DNA from 3 places in the Brachybacterium sp. AOP42-C2-15 genome. Region 1 is predicted to be linked to each of the others. Evidence: predicted binding sites of a transcription regulator. Region 1 holds the regulator's gene; each other region holds the start of a gene.

Region 1 (4,575 bases):
AGCCGGCGCGGCGAGATGGGGGGCCTGCGCCGCGGGCTCACCGGCGCTCGGCGGCGACGGGACGCGAGAGGCGTCGGGACCGTAGGCGAAGGGGTCGTGCGGATGCAGCGAGGGATCCGAGGTGGGGGCGGCCTGCTCGGCGGGGGTGCCGGGCTCGATGCCGAACGGATCATGCGGATGCGGAGTCTGGCTCATGGTTCCTTCTTCGGGACGGGCCGGCTCTCACGCCGGCGACGGGCTGATGCAGCCAGCCTATAGAGCATCGCCTGCGGCGTCCGCGTGGCGTGCCGCCGTATCGACCGGGGGTTAACCCCCAGTCAGGAGTGGTCCACGGTCACGAAGTCGATGAGCTCCTCGATGCGGCCCGAGAGCGTCGGCTCGACGTCAGCGTAGGAGCGGACGGTCGACAGGATCCGCTTCCAGCCGAGTCCGATATCGGACTTGTCCGCATGGGGCCAGCCGAGCGCGGCGAGGGAGCCGACCTTGATGTCGGTGCCCTTGGGGATGTGCGGCCATGCCGTGAGCCCCACCCGGGCGGGTTTGACCGCCTGCCAGACATCGACGTACGGGTGTCCGACCACCGTGACATTGCCTCGGGCGCCAGGCAGCGCCATGACCTCGGCGGCGATGCGGGACTCCTTCGAACCCTTCACAAGATGATCCACGAGGATCCCGAGCCGGCGCCCGGGAGAAGGTCCGAACTCACGCACGCGCTCGGCGAGGTTGTCCGCGCCCTCGAGCTGTTCGACGACGATGCCCTCGATGCGCAGGTCGTGGCCCCACACCTTCTGCACCAGCTCCGCATCATGGGTGCCCTCGACCCAGATCCGGGAGGCGCGGGCGGTGCGTGCCTTCGCCCCTTCGACGAAGACGGACCCGGAGGCGGAGCGCCGGCGCACGGGTGCGGAGGCAGTCGCGACGGCGCGGGTGAGCACCACGGGCTGTCCATCGATCATGAAGCCGGGACCCAGCGGGAACGTCCGGCGGACGCCGCGGCCGTCCTCCAGCTCGACCACGAGCTCTCCGGCGATCTTCTCCACGCGGGTCACCGCGCCGGTGAACCCGGTGGAGGCCTCCTCGGCGACCAGGCCGCGCTGAGCGGGGACCTCGCGGGCCACGGGACGGCGACGATGATGGGCGGGCGGACCGGAGGACAGCACGTCGCGGCCGTACCGGTCGGGGAAGTCAGCAGGCACGCGCGACACCGTACACCCGTGGCGAACGCCTCCCCGCGCAGCGCGCCGGGGCGCGTAGGATTGGCACCTGGCATGAGAGAGTGCCAAATGAGAGACCACGACTTTGGACGCACGCAGCGCAGGAGGTGAGCGAGACGGACGCCCGCAAGCTCCAGATCCTCGGCGCGATCGTCGAGGACTACGTCTCCACCCGCGAGCCCGTCGGCTCCAAGTCGCTCCTGGAACGCCACGAGCTCGGGGTCTCCGCTGCGACAGTGCGCAACGACATGTCGCTGCTCGAGGAGGAGGGGCTGATCCATCAGCCGCATACCTCGGCGGGGCGTGTCCCCACCGACAAGGGCTACCGCACCTTCGTCGACCACGTCGCCACCATCAAGCCGCTCTCCGCCCCCGAACGCCGGGCGATCCGTACGCTGCTCGAGGACTCGGGCGATGTCGAGGAGCTGCTGGCTCGGACCGTGCGGGTGCTGGCGCAGCTCACCCAGCAGGTCGCGATGGTGCAGTACCCGGCCCGCAGGCAGGCCCGGATCCGGCATGTCGAACTGGTCAAGGTCGCCGACTCCCTGCTGCTGGTGGTGCTGATCACCGAGTCCGGCCGGGTGGATCAGCGCACCGTGCCTATCAACGCCGGCAAACCTGCCGAGTACTACGCGGTGCTGCGCGACCAGCTCAATCGTGTCGTCGCAGGCCGCGAGGTCACCGACCTCGCCACGCCGCTGGAGGACTTCCTCGAAGCGCTCACGCCCCCGGAGCGACCGGCCGCCGCCGAGGTGTCCGAGGCTCTCGCCGCGCTCGCAGCGACTCGTGCCGAGGGCCGGATCATGATGGCCGGCACCGCGAACATCGCGCGATCGGCTGAGGACTTCGCCCGTGACGTCGAGCCGTTGCTGGACGTGCTCGAGGAGCAGCTGGTGCTGCTGCGCCTGTTCACCGAGATGCACGCCTCGCCGGGCGCCGTCGAGGTGCGCATCGGGACCGAGCTCCAGGACCGGGCGCTGCATCAGGCCGCGGTCGTCGGCGCCGGGTACGGTGTCGGCTCGCATGTCGCGATCCTGGGACCCAGCCGGATGGATTACGTCACCGGCATCTCGACCGTCCAGGCCATCGCCCGTTACGTCTCCCGCTTTCTCGAATAGCCTCGGGCGGGCTCCGCGGGCTCACCCCCGCCCGGCCGCCCATGCCACTCGACGCCCCGTGCCCGCCGCCCGCGGCACCGACTCCCCGGTAAGGACCCCACTGCAGTGAACGACGATTACTACGACCTCCTCGGCGTCTCCCGCGAAGCGACGACTGATGAGATCAAGAAGGCGTACCGCAAGCTCGCCCGCACGCTCCACCCGGACGTCAATCCGGACCCCGAGGCGGCCGAGAAGTTCAAGCGGGTCTCCCAGGCCTACGAGACCCTCTCCCATGCGGACAAGCGCCGGCAGTACGACATGGGTGGCGGCCCGGGCATGGGCGGCTTCCCCGGTGGCGGCGGTGGCGGCTTCGACTTCAACGACATCTTCGACATGTTCGCCGGCGCCTCCGGCATGCGCGGCCGCAACCAGGGCCCCGTGCCCCGCCAGCGACGTGGCGGAGATGTGCTGCGCCGTGTGAAGATCGACCTGCGTGACGTGGTCTTCGGCACCGAGGAGAAGGTCACCTTCCGCACCGCAGTGCTGTGCGAGCGCTGCACCGGTTCCTGCTGCGAGCCCGGCACCAGCCCCACCCGCTGCACCGCCTGCAACGGCTCCGGCCACGTCCAGCGCGTCGCCCAGTCGCTGCTGGGCCAGATGGTCACCATGGCACCCTGCCCCACCTGCGAGGGCCACGGCGATGTGATCGAGAGCCCCTGCACCGGCTGCTCCGGTCATGGCCGCACCGCCTCCGAGCGCACGGTGACCGTGCGGATCCCCTCCGGTGTCGAGAACGGCACTCGGATCCAGCTGCGCGGAGAGGGCGAGACGGGCGAGGCGGGCGGGCCCTCCGGCGACCTCTTCGTCGAGCTGGCCGTCACCGACCACGAGATGTTCGAGCGGTCGGGCGACGACCTGGTCACCACGATCGCGGTCCCCATGACCACCGCCGCGCTCGGCGCCACCATCCCGCTGGATACCTTCGACGGCCCTCAGGATCTCGATGTGCGCCCCGGCTCGCAGCCCGGTGAGGAGATCGTCCTGAAGGGGCTCGGCGTCACCCCGCTGCGCCGCGAACGCCGCGGTGACATCCGCGTGGTGCTCGATGTGGATGTCCCCACCTCGCTCACCGAGGAGGAGCGGGATCTGCTCCAGCAGCTCGCCGCGCTGCGCGGCGACGAGACCACACGCCGCACCAAGGGCCACGGCCCGTTCGCGAAGCTCCGCGAGCGCCTGCGCGACTTCTGAGACCGACGGGAGAGCACCTGATGCCCACCACGCCGCCGAGCTTCCTGATCCTCGACGACACCCTGGCCGCCGTCGTCGCGGGCGATGCCCTGGTACTGGCGGGCGACGAGGGCCGACACGCCGCGAAGGTGGCGCGGATCGGCGTGGGGGAGCAGGTGCTGCTCACCGACGCCCCCGGCCGTCAGGTCCTCGCCGAGGTGACCGCCGCCCGCAAGGAGGCGCTGGACCTGTGCCTTCTCGCGGACCCCTCACCGGCCGTGCAGCGCCTGCCTCGCCTCACCCTGGTGCAGGCCCTGGCCACCGGCGGGCGCGACGAGCAGGCCGTGGAATCGGCCACCGAGCTCGGGGTCGACCGGGTGGTGCCGTGGATCGCGCGGCGCTCGGTGTCCGTCTGGCGCGGGGAGAAGCTGCGTAAGGGACGCACCAAGTGGGAGGCGACCGTGCGCGCTGCGGTCAAGCAGTGCCGTCGGCCCGGCATCCCCGCGGTCGGCGAGCCCGTGACCACGCCGCAGCTGGTCGCTGACCTGCGAGGACGAGAGGTCGAGGGGACGCTGGTGCTGGTGCTCCACGAGCAGGAGTCCGTGGGCCTGATGAGCCTCGCCGAGGATCTGCGCTCCGCGAGCGAGGACGGTCTCGAGGAGATCCTCGTGATCGTCGGCCCCGAGGGCGGCATCGATCCTGAGGAGCTCGCTCAGCTGCGCGAGACCGGCGCCCGCTCTGTGCTGCTCGGTCCCGAGGTGCTGCGCTCCTCGACCGCCGGCCCCGCCGCGATCGCTGTGCTCAGCGCCCTGGTGGGGCGCTGGGGCTGAGGCCTCACCTGCGGTCCGCCGCCGTCGGCGGGGTCGCAGGATCCATCAACCAGGCCGGCATCAGTACGGTCAGGTGCGCCATCACATCGTCCACCGTCGCCTCGAGCTCCCCGCGCACCCACATGCCGAGCAGGTGCGTGTATGCGGCAGCGAGGGCGGAGCTGATGGCCTCGGCGCTGATCCCCTCCGGCGGCGTGGCGACCT
Region 2 (4,575 bases), on a different contig from region 1:
ATGACGGACAGGACGCGGTGGGGGAGATGTACTGCGCCGACGTGGCCGATGACGTGGTGCAGATCGTGGTCGAGACCCACGGCGCGACGGAGCTGTCTCCCGAGATCCGGCAGATCCTCGACAGCTGGGTCTGGACCGAGGGCTGAGCCCGGGCTGCGCCGGCGGCGTCAATCCCCGGCGTCAGTCCCCGCGTCAGTCCCCGACGCGCCAGTCGATCGGCGCCGCACCCTGCTTCGCGAGCAACGCGTTCGCACCCGAGAACGGCCGGGAGCCGAAGAACCCTCGCGAGGCCGACAGCGGACTGGGGTGCGGGCTGGCGATGTACGGCACCTCGCCCAGCAGGGGGATCAGGGACTGGGCATCGCGTCCCCACAGGATCGCCACCAGCGGACCGCCGCGCGCCACCAGCTGGCGCAGCGCCTGCCCGGTGATCTCCTCCCAGCCGCGGCGACGGTGTGAGGCGGCGGCCCCGGGGGCGACGGTGAGCACCCGGTTCAGCAGCAGCACACCCTGGTCCTGCCAGGCGGAGAGATCGCCATGGGGTGCGCGCGGGATCCCCAGATCGCTCTCGAGCTCCGTGTAGATGTTCGTCAGCGACCTCGGCAGCGGGCGCACCTCCCGCTCCACCGCGAAGGAGAGCCCGATCGGATGGCCAGGGGTCGGATACGGATCCTGGCCGACGATCAGCACCCGCACCTCGGCCAGCGGGCGCGTGAAGGCGCGCAGCACCCGATCAGGAGCGGGCAGATAGCCGCGACCGGCGTCCTCCTCGGAACGCAGGAACCCCTCCAGCTCCCGAAGGCGGGGTTCGACGGGCGCGAGCGCCTCAGCCCAGTCGGCGGCGATGTTCTCGGCGAGCGATGTCGACACGGCTCCAGTCTTCCACCGGACCAGTCACCGGCGCCCCGCTGAGCGGCGCGCGTGAGCCGTTCCCCACCCGGGCCGGGTCAGCGGCGCGCCGGACAGGACCGGCGCGTCCCGGCCCTTACCCTGGGGCTATGTCCTCCGATATCGCTCATCGAGCTTCCCGCGCAGCGCTCGCCGCCGCGGGAACCGTCGAGGCTGCGGAGGCTCTGGAGGCTCTGGAGGCTCTGGAGGCTGTGGAGGCTGTGGAGGCCACAGAATCGGAGCAGCAGCTCTCCGCGGGTGAAGAACCGGAGCAGGGCGACGACACTCCCGCCACGATGTCCGATGCGTCACTGCCCGGCCCGCAGGGCGGGCTCAGCGAGCGGGACCGCCGGATCCTCGCCCTCGAAGGTCGCACCTTCCGCTACGTCGGCGCGAAGGAACGGGCGATCCGTGAGCAGATCGGCCTGTCGAAGGTCGCGTACTACGTGCGTCTGAATGCACTTCTGGACGAGCCCGCCGCACTGCGGGCCGCGCCCTCCGTCGTCCACCGACTGCGGGGCCGGCGCACGTCCGAGGATGGCGCCACGGGCGCCGCCGACACCCACCGAGTGGCCTGAGCGGAGTCACCCGCAGGGCGTGTGCTCCGCACCCGGCGCGGGTGGAGCAGGTTTAATGGGGCCGTGGCTGATTCCCAGTATCCGTACCCGCCGGACCGTTTCGACGATGAGGCGGACGCCGTGTCCTTCCACGGCGCCCACCGCGCCGAGCTCCCGTTCTGGCGGGAGAACCTGCTGTACATCATCATCATCGGCGCCGCCGCGGTGCTGCTCGTCGTGCTGCTCTTCTTCATCGGAGGCATGGGCAACAACGGCGATGACCGCGCAGAGGACCCCACCTCCGCCGCGGCCGAGAGCGAAGCCGCCGAGCAGAGCGCCGAGGAGACCGCTGCCGAGGAGGAAGCCGAGCCCGCCCCCGAGCCCGACCTCACCACTCCGGTGCTGGTGGTCAACGCCGGCGGCATCAACGGCCTGGCCGGCACCTGGCGCGACACCCTCGAAGGTGAAGGCTGGGAGGACGTCAGCGTCACCACCTCGGACAACGCCCAGCAGGAGCCGGTGGTCTTCTACCGCGACGAGGGCGACGCGGACACCGCTCAGGCTCTCGCCGAGCGCGCCGGCGCCGGCGAAGCCCGTCAGAGCGACGAGTACGACGCCCGCATCACCCTGGTCGCCGTGGCTGAGCCCGGCGATGCCGGCGGTGACGCCGAGGGCGAAGGCTGACAGAGCTCGCTCTCGACAGCAGGAGGCTCGAGCGGCAGGCGGCGACCCAGGAGGTCGGCGCCTGTCGCTCTCCTGATTCCCGGGCCGTTCCGGAGGGCTCCGCAGCGCGGAGCTCTGACACAGGGCGAAGCGACTGCGACCCGACAGCGACTCGACCGATGTGTCCGCCATGAGCAGAGAGTTAGCACTCTCCGCCTTCGAGTGCTTATGATGATCTGGCACTCGGTGATCGAGAGTGACAGCGCCTCGTGCGCTCGAGCTCGCGCGCACCGGGGGCACGATCGGCAGGCGGTCCACCGCTTCGCCGACCACGAACATTCCGGCCCCGTGAGGGGGTCGCCGCTGTGGGACATGAACACGGCGTCGGCTCTCGTCCGTCGCGGGCACAGGGTCGGGTGGACACCACACCACACGGGAGAGATTCCACAATGGCCAAGCTCATCGCATACGACGAGGAGGCCCGGCGCGGCCTCGAGCGGGGAATGAACCAGCTCGCGAACGCCGTCAAGGTCACCCTCGGCCCCAAGGGCCGCAACGTCGTGCTCGAGAAGTCCTGGGGCGCGCCCACCATCACCAACGACGGCGTGTCGATCGCCAAGGAGATCGAGCTCGACGATCCCTACGAGAAGATCGGCGCGGAGCTGGTGAAGGAGGTCGCCAAGAAGACGGACGACATCGCCGGCGACGGCACCACCACCGCCACCGTCCTCGCACAGGCCCTCGTCAAGGAGGGGCTGCGCAACGTGGCCGCCGGCGCCAACCCGATCGCGCTCAAGCGCGGCATCGACAAGGCCGTGGCAGCCGTCACGGAGACCCTGCTCTCGCAGGCTCACGAGATCGAGACCAAGGAGCAGATCGCCTCCACCGCAGCCATCTCCGCCGCTGACCCGGCCATCGGCGAGCTCATCGCCGAGGCGCTGGACAAGGTCGGCAAGGAAGGCGTGATCACGGTCGAGGAGTCCAACACCATGGGCCTCGAGCTGGAGCTCACCGAGGGCATGCGGTTCGACAAGGGCTACATCTCGCCCTACTTCGTCACCGACGCCGATCGCCAGGAGACGGTCCTCGAGGACCCCTACATCCTGCTGATCTCCTCGAAGATCTCCTCCGTCAAGGATCTGCTGCCGCTGCTGGAGAAGGTCATCCAGTCCGGCAAGCCGCTCGCGATCCTCGCCGAGGATGTCGACGGCGAGGCGCTCGCGGTGCTCGTGGTCAACAAGCTGCGCGGCTCCTTCAAGTCCGTCGCCGTCAAGGCACCGGGCTTCGGCGATCGTCGTAAGGCGATGCTCGAGGACATGGCCATCCTCACCGGTGGCCAGGTCATCTCCGAGGAGGTCGGCCTGAAGCTGGAGACCGCCGGGCTCGAGCTGCTCGGCCAGGCCCGCAAGGTCGTCGTGACCAAGGACGAGACCACCATCGTCGAGGGCTCCGGCGACGCCGAGCGCATCGCCGGTCGCGTGTCCCAGATCCGCACCGAGATCGAGAACTCCGACTCGGACTACGACCGCGAGAAGCTCCAGGAGCGCCTCGCGAAGCTGGCCGGCGGCGTGGCCGTCATCAAGGCCGGCGCCGCCACCGAGGTGGAGCTCAAGGAGCGCAAGCACCGCATCGAGGATGCCGTGCGCAACGCCAAGGCTGCTGTGGATGAGGGCGTCGTCGCCGGTGGCGGCGTCGCGCTGCTGCAGGCCGGTGCCGACACCTTCAGCAAGCTCACCCTCGAGGGTGACGAGGCCACCGGGGCGAACATCGTCAAGGTCGCCATCGAGGCCCCGCTCAAGCAGATCGCGGTCAACGCCGGTCTCGAGGGCGGCGTCGTCGCGGAGAAGGTCAAGCACCTCCCCGTCGGCCAGGGCCTGAACGCCGCGACCGGTGTGTATGAGGATCTGATCGCCGCCGGGATCATCGACCCGGTCAAGGTCACCCGCTCCGCGCTGCAGAACGCGGCGTCGATCGCGGGCCTGTTCCTCACCACCGAGGCCGTCGTGGCCGACAAGCCGGAGCCCAAGGCCCCGGCCGGCGGCGGCGACGACATGGGTGGCATGGGCGGAATGGGCGGCATGATGTGATCTCCTGATCACGCCGCTCCCACCGGAGCACCGCAGTGCCCCGATCCTCTCCGGAGGGTCGGGGCACTGTGCTGTCCGGCCCAGCGGTATCCAGCCCTGCGCTGTCCGGTGGCCCTGCTGCCGCACTCCTCCCCATCCCCGGTGCTCACCCTGGGCCCTTGACCCTGTCTCGAGGGCAATGGCGAGCATCAGCAGTGCCGGGAGGCGGCACGACGCCGCCGACTGCGGGAGCAGGTCGCCCGGGAGCGAGCGGAGCATCTCGAGATGATGCTCGGAGCGAGGCCTCGATGACGAACCCGTGAACGGTCCGGGTGTCTCTGGTCGAGGTCCAGGACTGATCACCTGCTCCGCGCGGCCGCCAGCCACGACGCAGTCGGGCG
Region 3 (4,575 bases), on a different contig from region 1:
GCGGCGTTCAGGCCGGTGCCGAGAGCGGCCTCCCGGACCTTCTCGACCACGACGTAGCCCTCGAGGCCGGCGTTCTCGGCGATCCAGCGCAGCGGCTCGACGACGGCGCGGGCGACGGCGCGCACGCCGACAGCCTCATCGCCCTCGAGGCCGAGGCCGTCCTCAAGGATGGAGGACGCCTGGACGATGGCGCTTCCGCCACCGGAGACGATGCCCTCCTCGATCGCAGCGCGGGTCGCGGAGACCGCGTCCTCGATGCGCATCTTCTTCTCCTTGAGCTCCACCTCGGTGTGAGCCCCGACCTTGATCACGGCGACACCGCCAGCCAGCTTCGCGAGACGCTCCTGGAGCTTCTCACGATCCCAGTCGGAGTCGGTGTTCTCGATCTCGGCGCGGATCTGCGCGACCCGATCGGCGACGGCCTGGTCATCGCCAGCGCCGCCCACGATGGTGGTCGAATCCTTGGTGACGACGATGCGGCCGGCCTGGCCGAGCACCTCGGTGCCGACGGTCTTGAGATCCAGACCGAGGTCAGAGGTGACCACCTGGGCGCCGGTGAGCACCGCGATGTCCTGCAGCATCGCCTTGCGGCGATCGCCGAACGCGGGAGCCTTGACCGCTGCACCCTTGAAGGTGCCACGGATCTTGTTGACGACCAGCGTGGACAGGGCCTCGCCGTCGACGTCCTCCGCGATGATGAACAGCGGCTTGCCACCCTCGACGACCTTCTCCAGCAGCGGCAGGATGTCCGCCACGGCCGAGATCTTGCCCTGGTGCAGCAGCACCTGGGCGTCCTCGAGGACGGTCTCCTGGCGGTCTGCGTCGGTGACGAAGTGCGGGGAGATGTAGCCCTTGTCGAACTGCATGCCCTCGGTGAAGTCGAGCTCCATCGCCGTGGTGGAGGACTCCTCCACGGTGATGACGCCGTCCTTGCCGACCTTGTCGAACGCCTCGGCGAGCAGGTCGCCGATCTCGGTGTCCTGGCTCGAGACGGAGGCGACGGAGGCGATCTGGGCCTTCCCGTCGACCGGCGTGGCGATCTCGCCGAGCTTCTCGGAGAGCGCCTCGACGGCCTTCTCGATGCCGCGCTTCAGCGCTGCCGGGGCAGCGCCGGAGGTGACGTTGCGCAGACCTTCGTGCACGATGGCCTGGGCGAGGACGGTGGCGGTGGTGGTGCCGTCGCCGGCCACGTCGTTGGTCTTGGTCGCGACCTCCTTGGTGAGCTGAGCGCCGAGGTTCTCGTAGGGATCCTCGAGCTCGATCTCACGGGCGATGGTCACGCCGTCGTTCGTGATGGTGGGTGCGCCCCACTTCTTGTCGAGGACGACGTTGCGGCCGCGGGGGCCGAGCGTCACCTTGACGGTGTTGGCGAGCTTGTCGACGCCACGCTCGAGGGCGCGCCGGGCGTCCTCGTTGTAGATAATCTCCTTGGCCATAAAGCTCAGTCCGCTCAGTTCTCGATGATTGCGAGGATGTCGCGGGCGCCGAGGACGAGGAACTCCTCGCCGCCGTACTTCAGCTCGGTGCCGCCGTACTTGGAGAAGACGACCTTGTCGCCGACCTTGACGTCCATCGGGACGCGCTGACCGTTATCGTCGAAGCGGCCGGCGCCGATGGCGACGACCTCGCCCTCCTGGGGCTTCTCCTTCGCGGTGTCCGGGATGACCAGGCCGGAGGCGGTGGTCTGCTCCGCCTCGAGCGGCTTGACGACGACGCGATCCTCGAGGGGCTTGATGGAGACCGACATGCGGCTCACTCCTTCATGAAGAGATGACTCTGCTTGAGTTCTGGGTGGTGGGGATCCGTTCCCGATCGTCGTCGCGGTGCCGACCGGGGGAAGATCCCTCTGCGGCAGTCTCTGGCACTCTCGGCCGTCGACTGCCAACGAGCCCCACTGTAGAACCCTCGCTGGCACTCATGCAAGACGAGTGCTAGAACGATGTCGTCCCGCGGCCCGGTTTCGGCTCTATCCCAGCTTCGGCCGCAGGGTCCTTGCCCGCGCCTCACCCCGGACCGAGCCGGCGATTCCGCCGAGGATCGTGGCCGCCGCAGGCAGGGCCAGCGCCCACACGGCCCACCACCCGACGTCCAGCTTCTCGTTCCGCCATGGGCCGAAGGCGTCCCACGGGAAGGTGTCCTTCGGATCGATCAGGAGTGCCACCAGGAACGGCAGGAAGAACAGCAGGCTGGAGATCACCGAGCCGAAGCGCGCTGCCGTCACCCGAGTCCGGCGAGCGGGCGTGGCGTCGGCGACGGTGCGCATCCCCGGCTGCACCAGTTCGGACTGATCGATCGGGGCGAGCCATCCGGTCCAGTACGACAGCGGCAGGACGGCGATCAGCACCAGCACCGTCGGCCCCGGCCAGAGCGGCGGGAGCTCCGCGGACCGACCGAGGATTCCCGGCAGGTCGACCCCACCGGCTCCGAGGAACCACAGCAGGAGCCAGCCGAGGACCACCAGGCTCAGCGCCCACAGGATCGCCGTGGACCCCATCAGCGCCCGTCGCGCGCCGGGACGCGCATCCCGCTCATCGATCTCTCGGAAGAACGTCGAGTGGGCCCGTCGCCAGCGGCGCTGGTAGTCCTGATGGCGGGCCACCTCCGCGTCCTCGACGGGATCAGGCCGCTCCCCCGGAGGAACCCAGTCTTGCCGGAGCAGCTTGAGCCCCTTGGTGATCGCAGCGGTCAGCACGACCCGGGAGGAGAGCACGCGCAGGGGCAGCAGGCGATCGAGGGTCTCGCGCGGGATCGACCGGATCACTCCGACCAGGCGCCCCATCTCGCCGAGGCCCGGTGCGCGAGGTCTGGTCTCGAGCTCCGAGGCGGCGAAGAGGCCCTCCCCCTCGTGCGTTTCGAGACTCTTCGCCAGGGCCGCATATCCCTCAGCAGCAGCCGTGTCGAGATCGGAACGGGCGAGGACTTCACGCAGCGCCACGATCCAGGAGCGGGCGGCACGATGGTCGATGCCGATCAGCTCGGTGCGGATCCTGAGGGTCCGCAGCCGACCCAGCGTCTCCTCGAGGAGGTCGAGCACGACAGTGCCCGCCTCGCGGGCCCAGCGCACGGCGTGCGGGGCCGGCAGGATGGCACTGAGCTCCTCCTCGGTGAATTCCCGGGACTCGAAGCGGCTCATCGCGTCCTCGAGGCGTTCCAGGTCCCGATCGGTCTCGATGCCTTCGAGGCGCGGGATCACGTATCCGGCCTTCCCGAAGACCTCCCGGGCCTCGTCGAGGGTCGCCTGGACCACGGCGAGCCGGCGCACGCTCGAGCGACGCACTCCCAGGGCGAGGAGCAGCTGTCCGAGCGCCACCCAGAGGAAGGTCTCGTCCAGGAGCGCGCGGACCCAGCGGGGCAGCCGTCCGCCGCCGCCGGGCCCCCGCTCCGAGAGCCGAGCCAGGAACCGCTCCAGCAGCCAGTCGCGCATGGGTGGGGCCCTCTCCTGTCAGCGGGTCATGTCGGCGGGTCGTGTCGGCAGGACGAGCACCAGGTCACACACTTTTTGTGAGGCTGGCAACTTGTGCGGTCGGAGTGAATGCGGAGCCGCCCGGCCGCGCGTTATAACAGAAGTATCGATGACGTCGAGGCACCTGCGATCCAGGGCCCGGCCGATCACCTCACTCCGAACCGAAGGGGACCCCGATCATGACTTTCCTCCGCTCTCTCAGCTCCGCACTGAGCCGACTCTCCGAACGCATGCAGGGACAGGACGTCGAGCGCCACAACGCCGTGCCGAACAACCGCCTCGGCGGGGACTACGCCGCAGTGGCACGCGCTCGCTCCAGCCAGGGCATCAGCCCTCTCGGCATGGGTCGCTGACGCCACCCGAGCATCTTCACGAAGCCCCTGCAGAACTCGTCTGCAGGGGCTTTTTCGTGTCCGGATGCTGGTTCATCCCCGGGGCCGATGCTGACTCCGCTCCCGGGTCAGGTCGGGTCCGTCCGGATGCTCCGCCTCAGCGCCCTGCAGCCTCAGCGCCCTGTAGCCTCAGCGCCCTGCAGCCTCCACGATCTGCGCGACCTGCTCGGGACTGAAGCGGTAGACGGGGACCTCGGCGTCTTCTGCGGTATCCCCCAGGTTCGGGAACACAGAGCTGAACACCCGCGGCGCACCCTGGCCGAGCTCGACCACGCTCGCGCCGGACAGCGCCAGCGCCTTCTCGCTGGCAGCTGCGGTGACGGGGTCCACCACATTGGTGATCCCCGGGGCAACGTGGACCGGGATCCCGGCGATCGCCCCGTTCATCTCGTGGTGGTAGTGGCCGGAGAGCACGATGCGCACGTCCGTCCCCTCGAGCACGGCGGCGAGCTCGTCGAGCCCGTCGAGGTCCAGTCCGCGCAGCAGGGTGGTCGCTCCCACGAGCGGGGGATGATGGATCGCGAGCACCGTCCCGGCGGCGACGGGCTCGGCCAGCACGTCCCGCAGCCACTGGAGCTGTGCCGGCTCGAGGTGTCCGTAGCCGGCCCCGGGGACGCTCGAATCCAGCACCACCACGCGGCCGCCCCCGCCCACCTGCACCACCCGGTCCTGGCGGGAGGCGAGGTGCTGACCGGGGTCGATCTCCTCGCTGTAGACGCT

Evidence for each region. Region 1 encodes HrcA, which represses chaperone genes, less so after heat shock. Its sites were predicted from a motif close to TTNGCACTCGNNNNNNNCGAGTGCNAA; they were not measured.
Region 2: groL (chaperonin GroEL) is a predicted target of HrcA. The motif match lies at 2,345-2,371, and genes of this name have one in related genera.
Region 3: groES (co-chaperone GroES) is a predicted target of HrcA. The motif match lies at 1,909-1,935, and genes of this name have one in related genera.

What each region holds. Positions count from the first base shown of each region.
Region 1 covers NZ_JBQSWK010000022.1:29,654-34,228, forward strand. The annotation lists gene ACT3SQ_RS12585 (DUF4870 domain-containing protein) at 1-195, opposite strand, end outside; gene ACT3SQ_RS12590 (DUF3097 domain-containing protein) at 318-1,196, opposite strand; gene hrcA (heat-inducible transcriptional repressor HrcA) at 1,322-2,332, shown strand; gene dnaJ (molecular chaperone DnaJ) at 2,438-3,562, shown strand; gene ACT3SQ_RS12605 (16S rRNA (uracil(1498)-N(3))-methyltransferase) at 3,583-4,371, shown strand; gene ACT3SQ_RS12610 (TetR/AcrR family transcriptional regulator) at 4,376-4,575, opposite strand, start outside.
Region 2 covers NZ_JBQSWK010000005.1:142,710-147,284, forward strand. The annotation lists gene ACT3SQ_RS04510 (hypothetical protein) at 1-146, shown strand, start outside; gene ACT3SQ_RS04515 (uracil-DNA glycosylase) at 193-870, opposite strand; gene ACT3SQ_RS04520 (DUF3263 domain-containing protein) at 999-1,466, shown strand; gene ACT3SQ_RS04525 (LytR C-terminal domain-containing protein) at 1,530-2,129, shown strand; gene groL (chaperonin GroEL) at 2,558-4,195, shown strand.
Region 3 covers NZ_JBQSWK010000002.1:175,834-180,408, forward strand. The annotation lists gene groL (chaperonin GroEL) at 1-1,436, opposite strand, end outside; gene groES (co-chaperone GroES) at 1,451-1,747, opposite strand; gene ACT3SQ_RS02030 (hypothetical protein) at 1,967-3,424, opposite strand; gene ACT3SQ_RS02035 (hypothetical protein) at 3,643-3,816, shown strand; gene ACT3SQ_RS02040 (metallophosphoesterase family protein) at 3,985-4,575, opposite strand, start outside.